Regions from separate parts of the Streptomyces sp. NBC_00057 genome, predicted to be linked through region 1. Evidence: riboswitches for the same ligand, from Rfam matches in the RefSeq annotation. Region 1 holds a riboswitch; the other holds the start of a gene.

Region 1 (7,465 bases):
CGGGCCGAACTGGCCGCTGTGGCGGCGCGATCAGTCAGTCGTACGCAGAGGCGGCAAGACGCCCTTGCTGCGGGAGTCTTCATTGCCGTCGCGCGAGGTAGCCATACCGTCAGGCGAATGGATGCCTAACCGTGATGCGGTCAGGGGTGTTCCGTTATCCGGACGGAAGTGAACGCCCCTCGAACACAGGGCAGTTGAGGTGGAAGGGGGCACGCGCGCAGATTCGCGTCGCTTTCACCATCAGACACCCCCAGCACGGAAATCTCGGACATGGGGAAGTTCCGGCCCGTAGCGAGGGTTTGGGCGACGTGCCGGTTCGCCCGGGCGCGGACGGGAGCGGGTGGCCGCATTCCGGAAGTCGGGTGCGTACAGCGACATTTCGGTTGCCGGGGAGGTGCAACTCCGCTGCCGGCAGGATCAGTACGCGCCCTGCGGCGGCGGATAGCCGTAGCCCGCCACCGGGTCCGCCGGTGCGTGGGCCTCGCGGTCGTAGAACGGACGGGAGTTGGCACGCAGCCACATCGCGACCGGGTCGTACTCGTCGGACATCGCGACGGTGGAGACGGGCAGCCCCTCCGGGACCGCGCCGATCGACTGCTGCATCATCGCGCGCACCGCGTCGACCGAGGTCTGGCTCGTGTCGTAGAGGTCGAGACCGATGGCGAGATACGGGACGCCGAGCGCGGGCTGGACCCAGGCGCGGCGCAGCGAGCGGATCGCGGGGGTGTGATGGGCGTTCTGTGAGAGCAGGGCGTAGAACTGCGGGATCTCGATGGCCGGTTCGGTGAGCCGGAGCGGGCCCGCGGGCATCCGGTCGAGGCCGGTGGCGATCCGGCGCAGATCCAGCCAGGGGATGCCTACGCCGCCACCCGGGGCGTGCGGGTTGAGCCAGATGCCCCAGCGGTCGGGGAAGAGGGCGCGGGCGATGTCGCGGCCGCCGACCAGTTCATGGGCCCGGTTCCAGCCGCTGGCCGAGAGCTCCTGGGCGGACGTCACACAGGGCGCGTAGCCGAGGCCGTCGATCTCCATGTTTCCGTACTGGGCGTCGGGCGAGCCCGCCTGGCCGTGCCAGAGGAGCATCCAGATCCGGCCGTTCGAGAGGGCCTGCAGCAGTGCCTCGTACGCGTCGTAGCGCCCGGGCGTCACTTGGCGCAGCATGTGCTCGACCTGCCCGGCCGCCGCGGTGCCTGACGCACTCACCTGGTCCCGCCCCTCTTCGATCCACTGTGTCGGCCCGCCGCTCCCGGGGCACACGGGTGCGGCATGGTGCCGAGGCACCAGCCATCAAACCAGCTTATGCGCCGGTCCTGACACCGACTTGACGCCTTGGGTCGACGAGGTGATCCGCTCCGAAGGCGTCCGCGGGCGCTACTGGCCCGCGCGCCGGTAGAACGGCCGGACCTTCTCCCGCATCCAGTCGCCGACCGGGTCCTGCGCCACGTCGAGCAGGACCAGATTGACCGGCCAGGGCACCTCGACCCGGCCGAGCGCACGGCCGAGGGCGTCCATCGGGGCATTGCGCCCGGCGCCCTCCCAGGTGGAGAACTCGACGCCGATGAAGAGGACGGGCTCGCCGCCCTCGATGCTGGCCAGCGCCCGGCGTGCGGTGAGCACGACACCGCTCTCCTCGAATTCGCCGGCCGCCGCGGCGAGGAAGTCGACGGGCTCCTCCTGCCAGGCCGGCTCGTACAGCCGGACCCTGCCTCCGCTGGCCGGCCCGTCCAGCGGGGTGCGTCCGGCACGGCAGAGCTCGGCCACGGCGGGCGGCGGCAGCGGCATCCCGACGGCGCCGCCCGGGTTCACCGCGATGCCGAGCTGCGGGGGCAGGCCACGGGCGAACTCGCGGGCGGGCGCGACGGTGAAGGACATGGCGGTGCCGACGCAGGCGAGGAACTGCTGTTCGGAGCTGAACACGGGAACGTACGCGGCGCCCTCGATCTCCAGCGTGGGCAGGTCCAGGTCGGGGGAGTCGGGTCCGCCGCCGCCCGGCAGGGGCACCCAGACGTGGCTGCGCCCGAGTACCTCGACGAGCCGCCCGCCCGCCTCCGGGCTGCCCACCGAGGCCATCAGAACTTCTTCGAGCTCATTGGCCGGCCATCCGCTCTGCGGATGGGACTGGACCTGTGCCGGAATGTCCACTGCTTCCCCTTCTTGCCCGAGCCTTCCGGCAGAAGATTAACGTCCGGCCGCCAGGCCCTTTGGCCCCTCACCCCCCAGGCCCTATGCGTCCGCGAACGCGATCCGGCCCAGCTTCCCCGCCGCTTCCCGGTCCAGCAGCACCGCCGAAACGCACCCGGGCGGCAGCAGACCGGTCTCGGTGTTCCGCAGCAGCCTCCCCACCGCCCTGCGATGCCGGGCGAACGCATATCCGGAGACCCCGCGCCCGCGCTCCCGCTGGCCCTCCCTCGCCGTCTGCGGTGTGACGTCGAGCAGGACGAGGTGGAGGACGCGGCCCCGGCGCCGCGCGTCACGGGCCAGCCAGCCGCGTACCCACGTCTGGGTTCCGCAGTCGTGGACGACGACGGACTCGCCGGAGCGCAGCGCCCGCCACAGTCCCCAGTAGTGGGCGACACGGACGAGGGGGCGGTAGAGGGCGTACGGGAGTAAACGGGGCATCAGCTCCGCCCAGCGGTCCCGGGTGTCCTGGGAGTCGATGGCACGGACCGTTGTGACCGCCCGCCGGATGAGCGTCGATTTGCCGCTGCCGGGCAGCCCGGAGACCACCACCACGTCGCCCGCCGCGAAGTGCAGGCTGTGCGGGCTGCGCCCGGCCCGCTCCCGCAGATCCCGCACGACGGGCGCGTGCGTGCCGAGTGTCTCCGTGGCCGGAGCCCCTGGCTGTGCGGGCATCGCGCCTTGCGCGACCCCCGCGGTCGTCGCGTACCGCTGCAACGTCATCGCCCTCCCCTGTCGGGTCACCCCACGTATGCCCATGAAGTGTAAAGAAAAGGTAATGCGGCACAACCGTCCACGCCGCTGAATTCCCATGCGGGACCGGGGGCCCACTCCGGCGCGATGCGTGCGATGATGACCCGGCCAACTGCATAAAGGCCGCTTGAATCCGCGCGGGAGAGTTCCGGTCACTGCATGTGCCGGGCGCCGAAGGAGCAAGTTCCTCCCTTGAATCTCTCAGGCCCCGTACCGCGTGGATGAGGCAGATCTGAAAAGCGGGCCGCTCTGCGGCTCCACCCAAGGTGCAAGCCGAACCCTTCAGGGGCTCTCGGCGAACCTCTCAGGTTCCGATGACAGATGGGGAGGGATTGTCCTCGTCGTCATGCCCTGGGAGCCATATCCATGAGCACCGCCCCCCGCCTCACCGCCCTCGATGCCCTGCACCGTTCGCTGGGCGCGACCATGACCGACTTCGCGGGCTGGGACATGCCCCTGCGGTACGCCAGCGAGCGCGACGAGCACAACGCGGTGCGCACCAGGGCCGGTCTCTTCGACCTGTCGCACATGGGCGAGATCACCGTCACCGGCCCCGCGGCCGCGGCCTTCCTGAACTTCGCGCTGGTCGGCAACATCGGCACCGTCGCCGTGGGCCGCGCCCGCTACACGATGATCTGTGCCGAGGACGGCGGGATCCTGGACGACCTCATCGTCTACCGCTTGGGTGACACCGAATACATGGTCGTCGCCAACGCCGGGAACGCCCAGATCGTGCTGGACGCGCTGACCGCGCGGGCCGACGGCTTCGACGCCGAGGTGCGCGACGACCGCGACGCGTACGCGCTGCTCGCCGTCCAGGGCCCCGAGTCCCCCGCCATCCTGGCCTCCGTCACCGATGCCGACCTGGACGGTCTGAAGTACTACGCCGGTCTGCCCGGCACGGTCGCCGGTGTCCCCGCCCTGATCGCCCGTACCGGCTACACCGGCGAGGACGGCTTCGAGCTGTTCGTCGCCCCCGAGCACGCCGAGCACCTGTGGAAGGCCCTCACCGAGGCGGGCGCGTCCCACGGCCTGATCCCGTGCGGGCTCTCCTGCCGCGACACGCTGCGCCTGGAGGCCGGCATGCCGCTCTACGGGCACGAGCTGACCACCGAGCTGACCCCCTTCGACGCCGGCCTGGGCCGGGTCGTGAAGTTCGAGAAGGAGGGCGACTTCGTCGGCCGCAAGGCCCTCCAGGCCGCCGCCGAGCGCGCCGAGACCGCTCCGCCCCGCAAGCTGGTCGGGCTGATCGCCGAGGGCCGCCGGGTGCCGCGCGCCGGTTTTTCCGTGGTCGCCGGGGGCGAGGTCGTCGGCGAGGTCACCTCGGGTGCCCCGTCGCCCACCCTGGGCAAGCCGATCGCCATCGCGTACGTGGACGCCGCGCACGCCACGCCCGGTGCCGCGGGCGTCGGAGTGGACATCCGGGGCAGCCACGAGCCGTACGAGGTCGTGGCGCTGCCCTTCTACAAGCGCCAGAAGTGACGTCCGCGCACATCGGAAGTGACGCAGTCGCGTCTCACACCGTAAGACCACCGTTCATCAGCACTCCCCCGCGTACAGGAGAATTCAGGTCATGAGCAACCCCCAGCAGCTGCGTTACAGCAAGGAGCACGAGTGGCTGTCGGCCGTCGAGGACGGTGTGGCCACGATCGGTATCACCGAGTTCGCCGCCAACGCGCTCGGCGATGTCGTCTACGCCCAGCTCCCCGAGGTCGGTGACACGGTGACCGCGGGCGAGACCTGCGGTGAGCTGGAGTCGACCAAGTCGGTGAGCGACCTGTACTCGCCGGTGACCGGTGAGGTCACCGCCGCGAACCAGGACGTCGTGGACGACCCGTCGCTGGTGAACTCCGCTCCCTTCGAGGGCGGCTGGCTGTTCAAGGTACGTATGGCGGAGGAGCCGAAGGACCTGCTCTCCGCCGACGAGTACACCGAGTTCTCCGGCAACTGAGACCCAAAGGGACCACCTGATGTCGCTTCTCAACTCCTCCCTCCACGAGCTGGACCCGGACGTCGCCGCCGCTGTCGACGCCGAGCTCCACCGTCAGCAGTCCACCCTCGAGATGATCGCCTCGGAGAACTTCGCTCCGGTCGCGGTCATGGAGGCCCAGGGCTCCGTCCTCACCAACAAGTACGCCGAGGGCTACCCCGGCCGCCGCTACTACGGCGGCTGCGAGCACGTCGACGTCGTCGAGCAGATCGCCATCGATCGCATCAAGGCGCTGTTCGGCGCCGAGGCCGCGAACGTCCAGCCGCACTCCGGTGCGCAGGCCAACGCCGCCGCGATGTTCGCGCTGCTGAAGCCGGGCGACACGATCATGGGCCTGAGCCTGGCCCACGGCGGCCACCTGACCCACGGCATGAAGATCAACTTCTCCGGCAAGCTCTACAACGTGGTCCCGTACCACGTCGACGAGACCGGCGTCGTGGACATGGCCGAGGTCGAGCGTCTGGCCAAGGAGTCCAAGCCGAAGCTGATCGTCGCCGGCTGGTCCGCGTACCCCCGTCAGCTGGACTTCGCCGCCTTCCGCCGCATCGCGGACGAGGTCGGCGCGTACCTGATGGTCGACATGGCGCACTTCGCCGGCCTGGTTGCCGCGGGTCTGCACCCCAACCCGGTGCCGCACGCCCATGTCGTCACGACCACCACGCACAAGACCCTCGGCGGTCCGCGCGGTGGCGTCATCCTGTCGACGCAGGAGCTCGCCAAGAAGATCAACTCCGCGGTCTTCCCGGGCCAGCAGGGTGGTCCGCTGGAGCACGTGATCGCGGCCAAGGCGGTCTCGTTCAAGGTCGCGGCGACCGAGGAGTTCAAGGAGCGCCAGCAGCGCACCCTGGACGGCGCCCGCATCCTCGCCGAGCGCCTGGTCCAGCCGGACGTCACCGAGGTCGGCGTCTCCGTGCTGTCCGGCGGTACCGACGTCCACCTGGTCCTCGTCGACCTGCGCAACTCCGAGCTGGACGGCCAGCAGGCCGAGGACCGGCTGCACGAGCTGGGCATCACGGTCAACCGGAACGCCATCCCGAACGACCCGCGGCCGCCGATGGTCACCTCGGGTCTGCGGATCGGTACGCCGGCCCTGGCCACCCGCGGTTTCCAGGCCGAGGACTTCACCGAGGTCGCGGAGATCATCGCGTCGGCGCTCAAGCCGTCCTACGACGCGGATGCCCTGAAGGCCCGCGTCGTCGCGCTGGCCGAGAAGTTCCCGCTGTATCCCGGCCTGAAGTAGTCCGGGTCACAGGTTGTCCCGAAGTAATCCGGGACACAGTTCGTCACGTTTCGGGCGGGGCACCGCGCACACTGGACAGTGGGCGCGGTGCCCCATCCCTTGTCCCCGCTGCTCTTCGGGCCGGCCGGCCCGTACCGCATCACCCGGCAGACAACGGCGTCTACCAACCCTTAGGAGTCCCCCCGTGGCCATCTCGGTCTTCGACCTGTTCTCGATCGGCATCGGCCCGTCCAGCTCCCATACGGTCGGTCCGATGCGCGCCGCCCATATGTTCGCGCGCCGACTGAAGAACGAGGGCCTCATCGCCCACACCGCCTCCATACGCGCCGAGCTGTACGGCTCGCTCGGGGCGACCGGTCACGGCCACGGCACCCCCAAGGCCGTCCTGCTCGGTCTGGAGGGCGAGTCGCCCCGTACCGTCGACGTGGAGTCCGCCGACGACCGGGTGGAGCGGATCCGTACCACCGGCCGGATCAACCTCCTCGGCATGCACGAGATCGACTTCGACGCCGACGAGCAGCTGATCCTGCACCGTCGCAAGGCGCTTCCGTACCACGCCAACGGTATGACGATCTTCGCCTTCGACCACGAGGGCGCCCCACTCCTGGAGAAGACCTACTACTCCGTCGGCGGCGGCTTCGTCGTCGACGAGGACGCAGTGGGCGAGGACCGGATCGTCCTCGACGACACCGTGCTGAAGCACCCCTTCCGCACCGGCGACGAACTGCTGCGGCTCTCGAAGGACACCGGTCTGTCCATCTCCTCGCTGATGCTGGAGAACGAGAAGGCCTGGCGCACCGAGGACGAGATCCGCTCGGGCCTGCTCGACATCTGGCGCGTCATGCAGGCCTGCGTCGCGCGCGGCATGTCCCGCGAGGGCATCCTGCCCGGCGGCCTCAAGGTCCGCCGCCGCGCCGCGAACACCGCCCGCCAGCTGCGCGCCGAGGGCGACCCACAGACCCTCGCGATGGAGTGGATCACCCTCTACGCGATGGCGGTCAACGAGGAGAACGCGGCGGGCGGCCGCGTCGTCACCGCACCCACCAACGGCGCCGCGGGCATCATCCCGGCCGTGCTGCACTACTACATGAACTTCGCGGCCGGTGGCGCCACCGAGGCGGAGAAGGAGGACAGCGTCGTCCGCTTCCTCCTCGCCGCCGGAGCCATCGGCATGCTGTTCAAGGAGAACGCCTCCATCTCCGGTGCCGAGGTCGGCTGCCAGGGCGAGGTCGGCTCCGCCTGCTCCATGGCAGCGGGCGCCCTCGCAGAGGTCCTCGGCGGCACCCCCGAGCAGGTCGAGAACGCCG
Region 2 (7,465 bases), 4.7 Mb from region 1:
ATGCCGGCATCGCCATCCCGGACGAGCAGGAGGACGAGGTGGAGAAGTTCCGCGAGTTCCTCGACCAGATCTCACCGGAGGACTTCGGTACCAACAGTCAGTAACCGTTCTACGGGGTCGCAGTCAGCGCATCCGACAAGCCCTTCCCGCTTGCAAGACACGGGAAACCACTCTCAGGGTGATTATCACTCGGCGTGCCGAGTGTGGCGATCGTTGACGCACCCCGAGTGACTGCCTACCTTCGAGATGGCAGGTCAAGGACGGAGGTCGGCGTGAGAAGCAGCGGCGACGGTACGGCAGTGGGTGGGCCGTATCCGCAGCAGGGGAGTAAAGCCGGCCACACCATCAGGCAACCGGTTGAACCGGCGGCGGTGGCGGGGGGCGGCGTGGCATCGGCCAACGACATCGGCTATCGCGGGCCGACAGCTTGCGCGGCCGCGGGGATCACCTATCGGCAGCTCGACTACTGGGCGCGCACGGGGCTGGTCGAGCCGAGCGTGCGTCCGGCATACGGCTCGGGCACACAGCGGCTCTACAGCTTCCGGGACGTTGTCCTGCTGAAGATCGTGAAGCGTTTCCTGGACACGGGCGTCGCCTTGCAGAACATCCGCACCACGGTTCAGCACCTGCGGGCCCGCGGCTTCCAGGATCTTGAGCGGATGACGCTGATGAGCGACGGGGCGACGGTCTACGAGTGCTCCTCGCCCGACGAGGTCGTCGATCTGCTCCAGGGCGGCCAGGGGGTCTTCGGTATCGCCGTGGGTGTGGTGTGGCAGGACGTCGACGCCGCCCTGTCACAGCTGCACGGTGAGCGGGTGGACACCGGCGAGACGCTGGTCGGGAACAACCCCACCGATGAGCTCGCGCGCCGACGCAACCGCGCCGGCTGATTTGGCTGGGGAATCGGGTGCGGCGATTGTCAGTGCCGTAGGGCAGCATCGATTGATGTGAGAGCCGCGCCCACCATCCTGCATCTGGACATGGATGCCTTCTACGCCTCTGCCGAGCAGGCGGCGAAGCCCAGCCTGCGCGGCAAACCGGTCGTGGTGGGCGGACTGGGACCGCGCGGAGTCGTCGCCACCGCGTCGTACGAGGCACGGCGCTTCGGGGTGCACTCGGCGATGCCCACGGCGCAGGCGCGGCGGCTGGCTCCCAACGCGGCCTATCTGGTGCCCCGCTTCCTGCTCTACCGGACGGTCAGTGACCAGGTGATGGAGCTGCTGGGGCGGCTCTCCCCGCTGGTCGAGCCGCTCAGCCTGGACGAGGCTTTTGTGGACCTCGAAGCGGGTGGCACGGCCGATGACACCGCTTCCGCGCTGGAGATCGGTGAGCAGCTGCGTGCGGCCATCAAGGCGGTCACAGGGCTCACCGGCTCGGTCGGGCTCGCCGGTTCCAAGATGCTGGCCAAGATCGCTTCGGAGGAGGCGAAACCGAACGGGCTGCTGCTCATAGAGCCGGGGACGGAGCGGGAACTGCTCGCGCCCATGTCGGTACGGATCCTCCCCGGCGTCGGGCCTGCGACGGCGGACCATCTGCGCCGCGCCGGGATGACGACGGTCAATGACCTGGTCGAGGCGGGTGAGGCGGAGCTCGTACGCCTGCTGGGGAAGGCGCACGGCGGCTCGCTGCACCGTATGGCGTTCGGGTACGACGACCGGCCCGTGGTCGCGGAGCGGGACGCGAAATCGGTGTCGGTCGAGGACACCTTCGACGCGGATCTGCACGACCGGGTGCGGGTCAGGACGGAGGTGGAACGGCTGGCCGACCGATGCGTCCAGCGACTGCGCGGCGCGGGGCGCTCCGGGCGGACGGTGGTGCTGAAGGTACGGCGGTACGACTTCTCCACGCTCACAAGGTCCGAGACGCTGCGTGGGCCCACGGACGACCCGGCAGTGGTCCGGGAGGCCGCCGCACGGCTCCTGGAGGCCGTGGACACCACCGGAGGGGTACGGCTCCTGGGGGTGGGCGTCACGGGGCTTGCCGACTACACGCAGGAAGACCTCTTCGCCCAGGCCGCCGGTGAGCAGGCCGCAACCGGGGAAGCCACCGAGGAGGAGACAGCGCCGGGGGGCGATGGGAACAAGCTGGTGGACGGTGCGCGGGAGGAGGTCCAGGAGACCGCCGAGCAGCTCGCCGCACGGCGCTGGCCCGCCGGACACGACGTACGTCATGACACCTACGGCCATGGCTGGGTGCAGGGCAGCGGTGTCGGCCGGGTGACGGTGCGGTTCGAGGAACCCGGATCCGCGCCCGGCCGGGTGCGTACGTTCCGCATCGACGATCCGGAACTGCAGCCGGCCGATCCGCTGCCGCTGGTGCGGAACCCGGTGGACTACTCGTCCTGGCCGGCCAGTCTGCCGAAATCCTTGTCCGGGCCGGTCTCCTCGGGCGGGGAGTCCAGACCGTAGTGCCGGTAGAGCTGGAGTTCCTGTTCCGGTGAGAGATGGCGGCCTACGCCGAAGTCAGGCGCGTCCTTGATCAGCGCACGGTCGAAGGGGACGCGGAGCGAATCCTCCACGAATTCGCTGGGTTCCAGCGGAACGAAGGCGTCCCGGCTGAACAGTCCGGTACGTACGGCCGCCCACTCGGGCACACCGGTCGCGTCGTCGAGGTACACCTCGTCCACGGTTCCGATCTTGGTGCCCTTCCGGTCGAACGCTTTGCGGCCGATCAGGCGGCGCGGATCGATGTCGGTCTGCACGGTCCCTCCCACTGGTCGCGGCTACTCCACAAGCACTACAGAAGTGCAGATCCGGGGGGTTGGCCACTCGAGAATTCCGCCGCGAACCCCGCTGGTAGGCTGGTGATGGCTGCTGACCCCGTGCGGGAGAGTCCTCCGGAGCGAATCCGAAGGCGCCGAAGGAGCAAATCCTCCCCGGAATCTCTCAGGCCCCCGTACCGCACGGACGAGGTCACTCTGGAAAGCAGGGCGGGTTTCGTGCGGCCAGTGCCGGTACGGTTCCCTTCCTCACCGACGGTGAAAGCCGGTACGCCGCAGGGCGCGCCGGTGAAGCTCTCAGGTTGAGATGACAGAGGGGGAGGCCGTTCGGGCACCCACGCCGTGGTGCCCCTCGCAGGTCGTGACAGACCAGGAGGCCTCCACCATGACCCCCCGTCGCACTCCGCTTTCCCAGCTGGAGCAGGGCATCCCCTTCGAACAGCGCCACATCGGACCCGATGCCGAGGCGCAGGCGAAGATGCTCGCCCAGGTCGGTTACGGCTCGCTCGACGACCTGACCGCGGCCGCGGTGCCCGATGTCATCAAGAGCACGGAGGCGCTGCAGCTGCCGACGGCCCGCACCGAGGCCGAGGTCCTGGCCGAGCTGCGCTCCCTCGCCGACCGCAACCAGGTCCTCGCCCCGATGATCGGGCTCGGCTACTACGGCACCTTCACCCCGCCGGTGATCCTCCGCAACGTCATGGAGAACCCCGCCTGGTACACGGCCTACACGCCGTACCAGCCGGAGATCTCGCAGGGCCGACTCGAGGCCCTCCTCAACTTCCAGACGATGGTCGCCGAGCTGACCGGGCTGCCCACCTCCGGCGCCTCGCTGCTCGACGAGGGCACCGCGGCCGCCGAGGCGATGGCGCTGGCGCGGCGCGTCGGCAAGGTCAAGAACGGCGTCTTCCTGGTCGACGCCGACACCCTGCCGCAGACGATTGCCGTCATCGAGACCCGCGCCGAGCCGGCCGGCGTCGAGGTCGTCGTCGCTGACCTCTCCGACGGCATCCCGGCGGAGGTCGCCGAGCGCGGCGTCTTCGGTGTCCTGGTGCAGTACCCGGGCGCCTCCGGGGCGGTACGGAACATCAAGCCCGTCATCGAGCAGGCCCACGAGCTCGGTGCGATCGTCACGGTCGCCGCCGATCTGCTGGCCCTGACCCTGCTCACCTCACCGGGCGACCTGGGCGCGGACATCGCGGTCGGCACCACGCAGCGCTTCGGTGTACCGATGGGCTTCGGTGGACCGCACGCAGGCTTCATGGCCGTACGCGAGAAGTTCGCCCGCAGCCTGCCGGGCCGCCTCGTCGGCGTTTCCGTCGACGCGGACGGCAACAAGGCATACCGGCTGGCCCTGCAGACCCGCGAGCAGCACATCCGCCGCGAGAAGGCCACCAGCAACATCTGTACCGCTCAGGTGTTGCTTGCCGTCATGGCCGGGATGTACGCCGTCTACCACGGCCCGGACGGGCTGCGGACGATCGCTCAGCGCACCCACCGCTACGCGACGATCCTGGCCGAGGGCCTGCGTGCCTCCGGCATCGATGTCGTGACCGGCGCCTACTTCGACACCCTCACCGTGCGTGTCCCGGGGAAGGCCGCCGATGTCGTGGCCGACGCCCGCGAGCGCGGTGTCAATCTGCGGCTCGTAGACGCAGACCTGGTCTCCCTCGCGTGCGACGAGACCACCACGCGTACGCAGATCGCCGCTGTCTGGGCCGCCTTCGGCGCCGACGGGGACATCGAGGCACTGGACGCCGCGGCTGCCGACGCGCTGCCCGAGGGCTTGCTGCGCACCGACGAGATCCTCACCCACCCGGTCTTCCATCAGCACCGTTCCGAGACCGCGATGCTGCGCTACCTGCGCAAGCTCGCCGACCGGGACTACGCACTGGACCGCGGAATGATCCCGCTCGGCTCCTGCACCATGAAGCTGAACGCGACCACCGAGATGGAGTCGATCACCTGGCCCGAGTTCGGCGCACTGCACCCCTTCGCGCCGGCCGAGCAGGCGCAGGGCTTCCTCACCCTCATCCGTGAGCTTGAAGAGCGCCTCGCCGAGGTCACCGGGTACGACGCGGTCTCGATCCAGCCGAACGCCGGATCGCAGGGCGAGTTCGCCGGCCTCCTGGCCGTGCGTGCGTACCACCGGGCCAACGGCGACAACCAGCGGACCATCTGCCTCATCCCGTCCTCCGCGCACGGCACCAACGCCGCCAGCGCCGTGATGGCCGGCATGAAGGTCGTCGTGGTGAAGACCGCCGACGACGGCGAGGTCGACATCGAGGACCTCCGCGCCAAGATCGAGAAGCACCGCGACGAGCTCGCCGTGCTCATGATCACGTACCCGTCGACGCACGGTGTGTTCGAGGAGCACGTCGCCGACATCTGCGCCGAGGTGCACGACGCCGGCGGTCAGGTCTACGTCGACGGTGCCAACCTCAACGCGCTGGTCGGCCTCGCCAAGCCGGGACGGTTCGGTGGCGACGTCTCGCACCTGAACCTGCACAAGACCTTCTGCATCCCGCACGGCGGCGGCGGTCCCGGCGTCGGCCCGGTCGGTGTCCGCGCGCACCTCGCGCCGTACCTGCCGAACCACCCGCTGCAGCCTGTGGCGGGCCCCGAGACCGGTGTCGGACCGATCTCGGCCGCTCCGTGGGGCTCGGCCGGTATTCTCCCCATCTCCTGGGCGTACGTACGCCTGATGGGCGGGGAGGGCCTGAAGCGTGCGACGCAGGTTGCCGTACTCGCCGCCAACTACATCGCCAAGCGTCTCGAACCGCACTACCCGATCCTGTACAACGGCCCGGCGGGGCTCGTCGCGCACGAGTGCATCGTGGACCTGCGGCCGATCTCCAAGGCCACCGGCGTCAGCGTCGACGACATTGCCAAGCGTCTGATCGACTACGGCTTCCACTCGCCGACCATGTCGTTCCCGGTCGCCGGGACGCTGATGATCGAGCCGACCGAGAGCGAGAACCTCGCGGAGCTCGACCGATTCTGCGACACGATGATCGCCATTCGTGGCGAGGTCGAGAAGGTGGCCTCCGGCGAGTGGAGCGCGGACGACAACCCGCTGAGCAACGCTCCGCACACCGCGGCGATGGTGGGCGGGGAGTGGGACCACGGCTACAGCCGTGAGGTAGCGGTCTTCCCGGCCGGAGTCTCGGCCGCAGACAAGTACTGGCCGCCGGTGCGCCGGATCGACGGTGCCTTCGGTGACCGCAACCTCGTCTGCTCCTGCCCGCCGCTGGACGAGTACGACAACTGAGCCATGAGCGGTAGGGCGTGACGCGGACATGCGTCGGGGCCGGTGCGGAGAGTTCTCCGGGCCGGCCCCAGTTCGTACCTGCCGCGTCAGGCGGCCTTCATCACCCGGCCGGTCTCCAGGGGCCGGTGCGGGGCGATGATCTGCCCGTCCGGGAGCAGCTCACCGGTGTCCTCGAAGAGCAGGACGCCGTTGCACAGCAGGCTCCAGCCCTGTTCCGGATGGTGTGCCGTCAGGCGGGCGGCTTCCCGGTCGGCTGAGTCGGCGGTCGGGCATGGTGGCTGGTGCTGGCACATGGATGGGTTCTTTCGCTGCGTTGTGGTGAATGTCCTGCGGCTTGATGAGGTTTTCATGGCCGCCCCCCCCCGTATCGATCGGTCCGGTCCCAGTGTTGCCCCACGGGCGTCAATCCGCAGGGATTTCGCAGCAGCACTTCTCCTTACTCCAAGGACGTGTCACCCGGCCGGACGGTTCACCGCAACCGAACTGTCACTTCGGGTGGTTCGGGGTGGCCGGACCGGGCTAGTCCAGATGGGCAGGATGTGCGCCCCGCAGCGCTGTGCCCCACCACCAGGGACGGTGGCGGGGCACAGCGCGGTGATGTGGGGTGCGGTTGTCGTCAGGCCGGTGATCCGAGCAGGGGGCCGGCGCCCGGGGTGATGCGCAGCGTCATCACGCGGAGCAGATCGGCGACCCGGTGCGGGCGATGCGCCGCGATACCCGGCGGTGCGGGTGCCAGCGGTACCAGGAGATCGGCGGGGGCGAGTGCCCCGCCGGAGGCGTCGGCCTCGGTGTCGGCGTGCAGCCACAGCGCCAGCATGTAGAGCTCCGGGATGGACAGCAGCCGTGGCTGGTAGTGCGGGGTCACCGTCTCGGCCTGGCGCACGGCGAGTTCGGTCGAGGCGATGTAGGGGCCCTCGAAGAAGTGCGAGAAGGTCCAGCCGTCCGGAGTGAGCATGGTGTCTGCCGCGGCGACGGCCTGCTCCGAGCTGCGGATCAGGAACCGCCACGCGGCAAGCCGGGTGGCGGGTGCGAGCCCGCTCGGGTCGATCCGGTCCAGTACATGGACGGGGAGCGGGAGTTCGGGGCTCAGTGGTCCCTGGGCGGCTCGGAGGGCAGGTGTGCGGGCCTCGCGGACTGCGGTGGGTGAACCGAGTGCCGCGAGAACGCTGCGCAGAGCGGGCGCGGGAGCCGGGGGAACATGCAGCGGCATAGTGGGTCGCCTCTCACTTCGGAGACACGGTGATGCGTGGGCGGGTGCAGACGGCGCTGTCGGCGTGCGGGGCCAGAGGAGGCCGGTGACTGGGCCGGTGCGTCAACTCTCTGCCTCGTCCGCGAAGTTTATACGACACGTGTTCACGCAGTGATTCCACTAGCCGTCGCAGGTATTGCCGACAAGGCGGTATCAAGACTTTATTATGCGGAGATTCTGCTGATTCGTCGTCAGCGGCGCAGCCACCGCCAGGGATTTTTCCCTG

Evidence for each region. A riboswitch is a leader RNA that binds a small molecule or an ion and turns the genes downstream of it on or off. The one in region 1 is predicted to bind glycine.
Region 2: linked by a shared signal. The riboswitch ahead of gcvP (aminomethyl-transferring glycine dehydrogenase) and the one ahead of gcvT (glycine cleavage system aminomethyltransferase GcvT) in region 1 are both predicted to bind glycine.

The regions. Positions count from the first base shown of each region.
Region 1 is NZ_CP108256.1:2,924,935-2,932,399, forward strand. It holds gene OG953_RS13490 (enhanced serine sensitivity protein SseB C-terminal domain-containing protein) at 418-1,200, opposite strand; gene OG953_RS13495 (enhanced serine sensitivity protein SseB) at 1,369-2,139, opposite strand; gene OG953_RS13500 (AAA family ATPase) at 2,221-2,898, opposite strand; glycine riboswitch at 3,057-3,154, shown strand; gene gcvT (glycine cleavage system aminomethyltransferase GcvT) at 3,295-4,410, shown strand; gene gcvH (glycine cleavage system protein GcvH) at 4,502-4,879, shown strand; gene glyA (serine hydroxymethyltransferase) at 4,899-6,158, shown strand; gene OG953_RS13520 (L-serine ammonia-lyase) at 6,343-7,465, shown strand, end outside.
Region 2 is NZ_CP108256.1:7,578,019-7,585,483, forward strand. It holds gene OG953_RS35690 (bifunctional nuclease family protein) at 1-104, shown strand, start outside; gene OG953_RS35695 (MerR family transcriptional regulator) at 273-890, shown strand; gene OG953_RS35700 (DNA polymerase IV) at 948-2,408, shown strand; gene OG953_RS35705 (PRC-barrel domain-containing protein) at 2,333-2,701, opposite strand; glycine riboswitch at 2,815-2,911, shown strand; gene gcvP (aminomethyl-transferring glycine dehydrogenase) at 3,105-5,990, shown strand; gene OG953_RS35715 (DUF5999 family protein) at 6,077-6,283, opposite strand; gene OG953_RS35720 (hypothetical protein) at 6,607-7,200, opposite strand.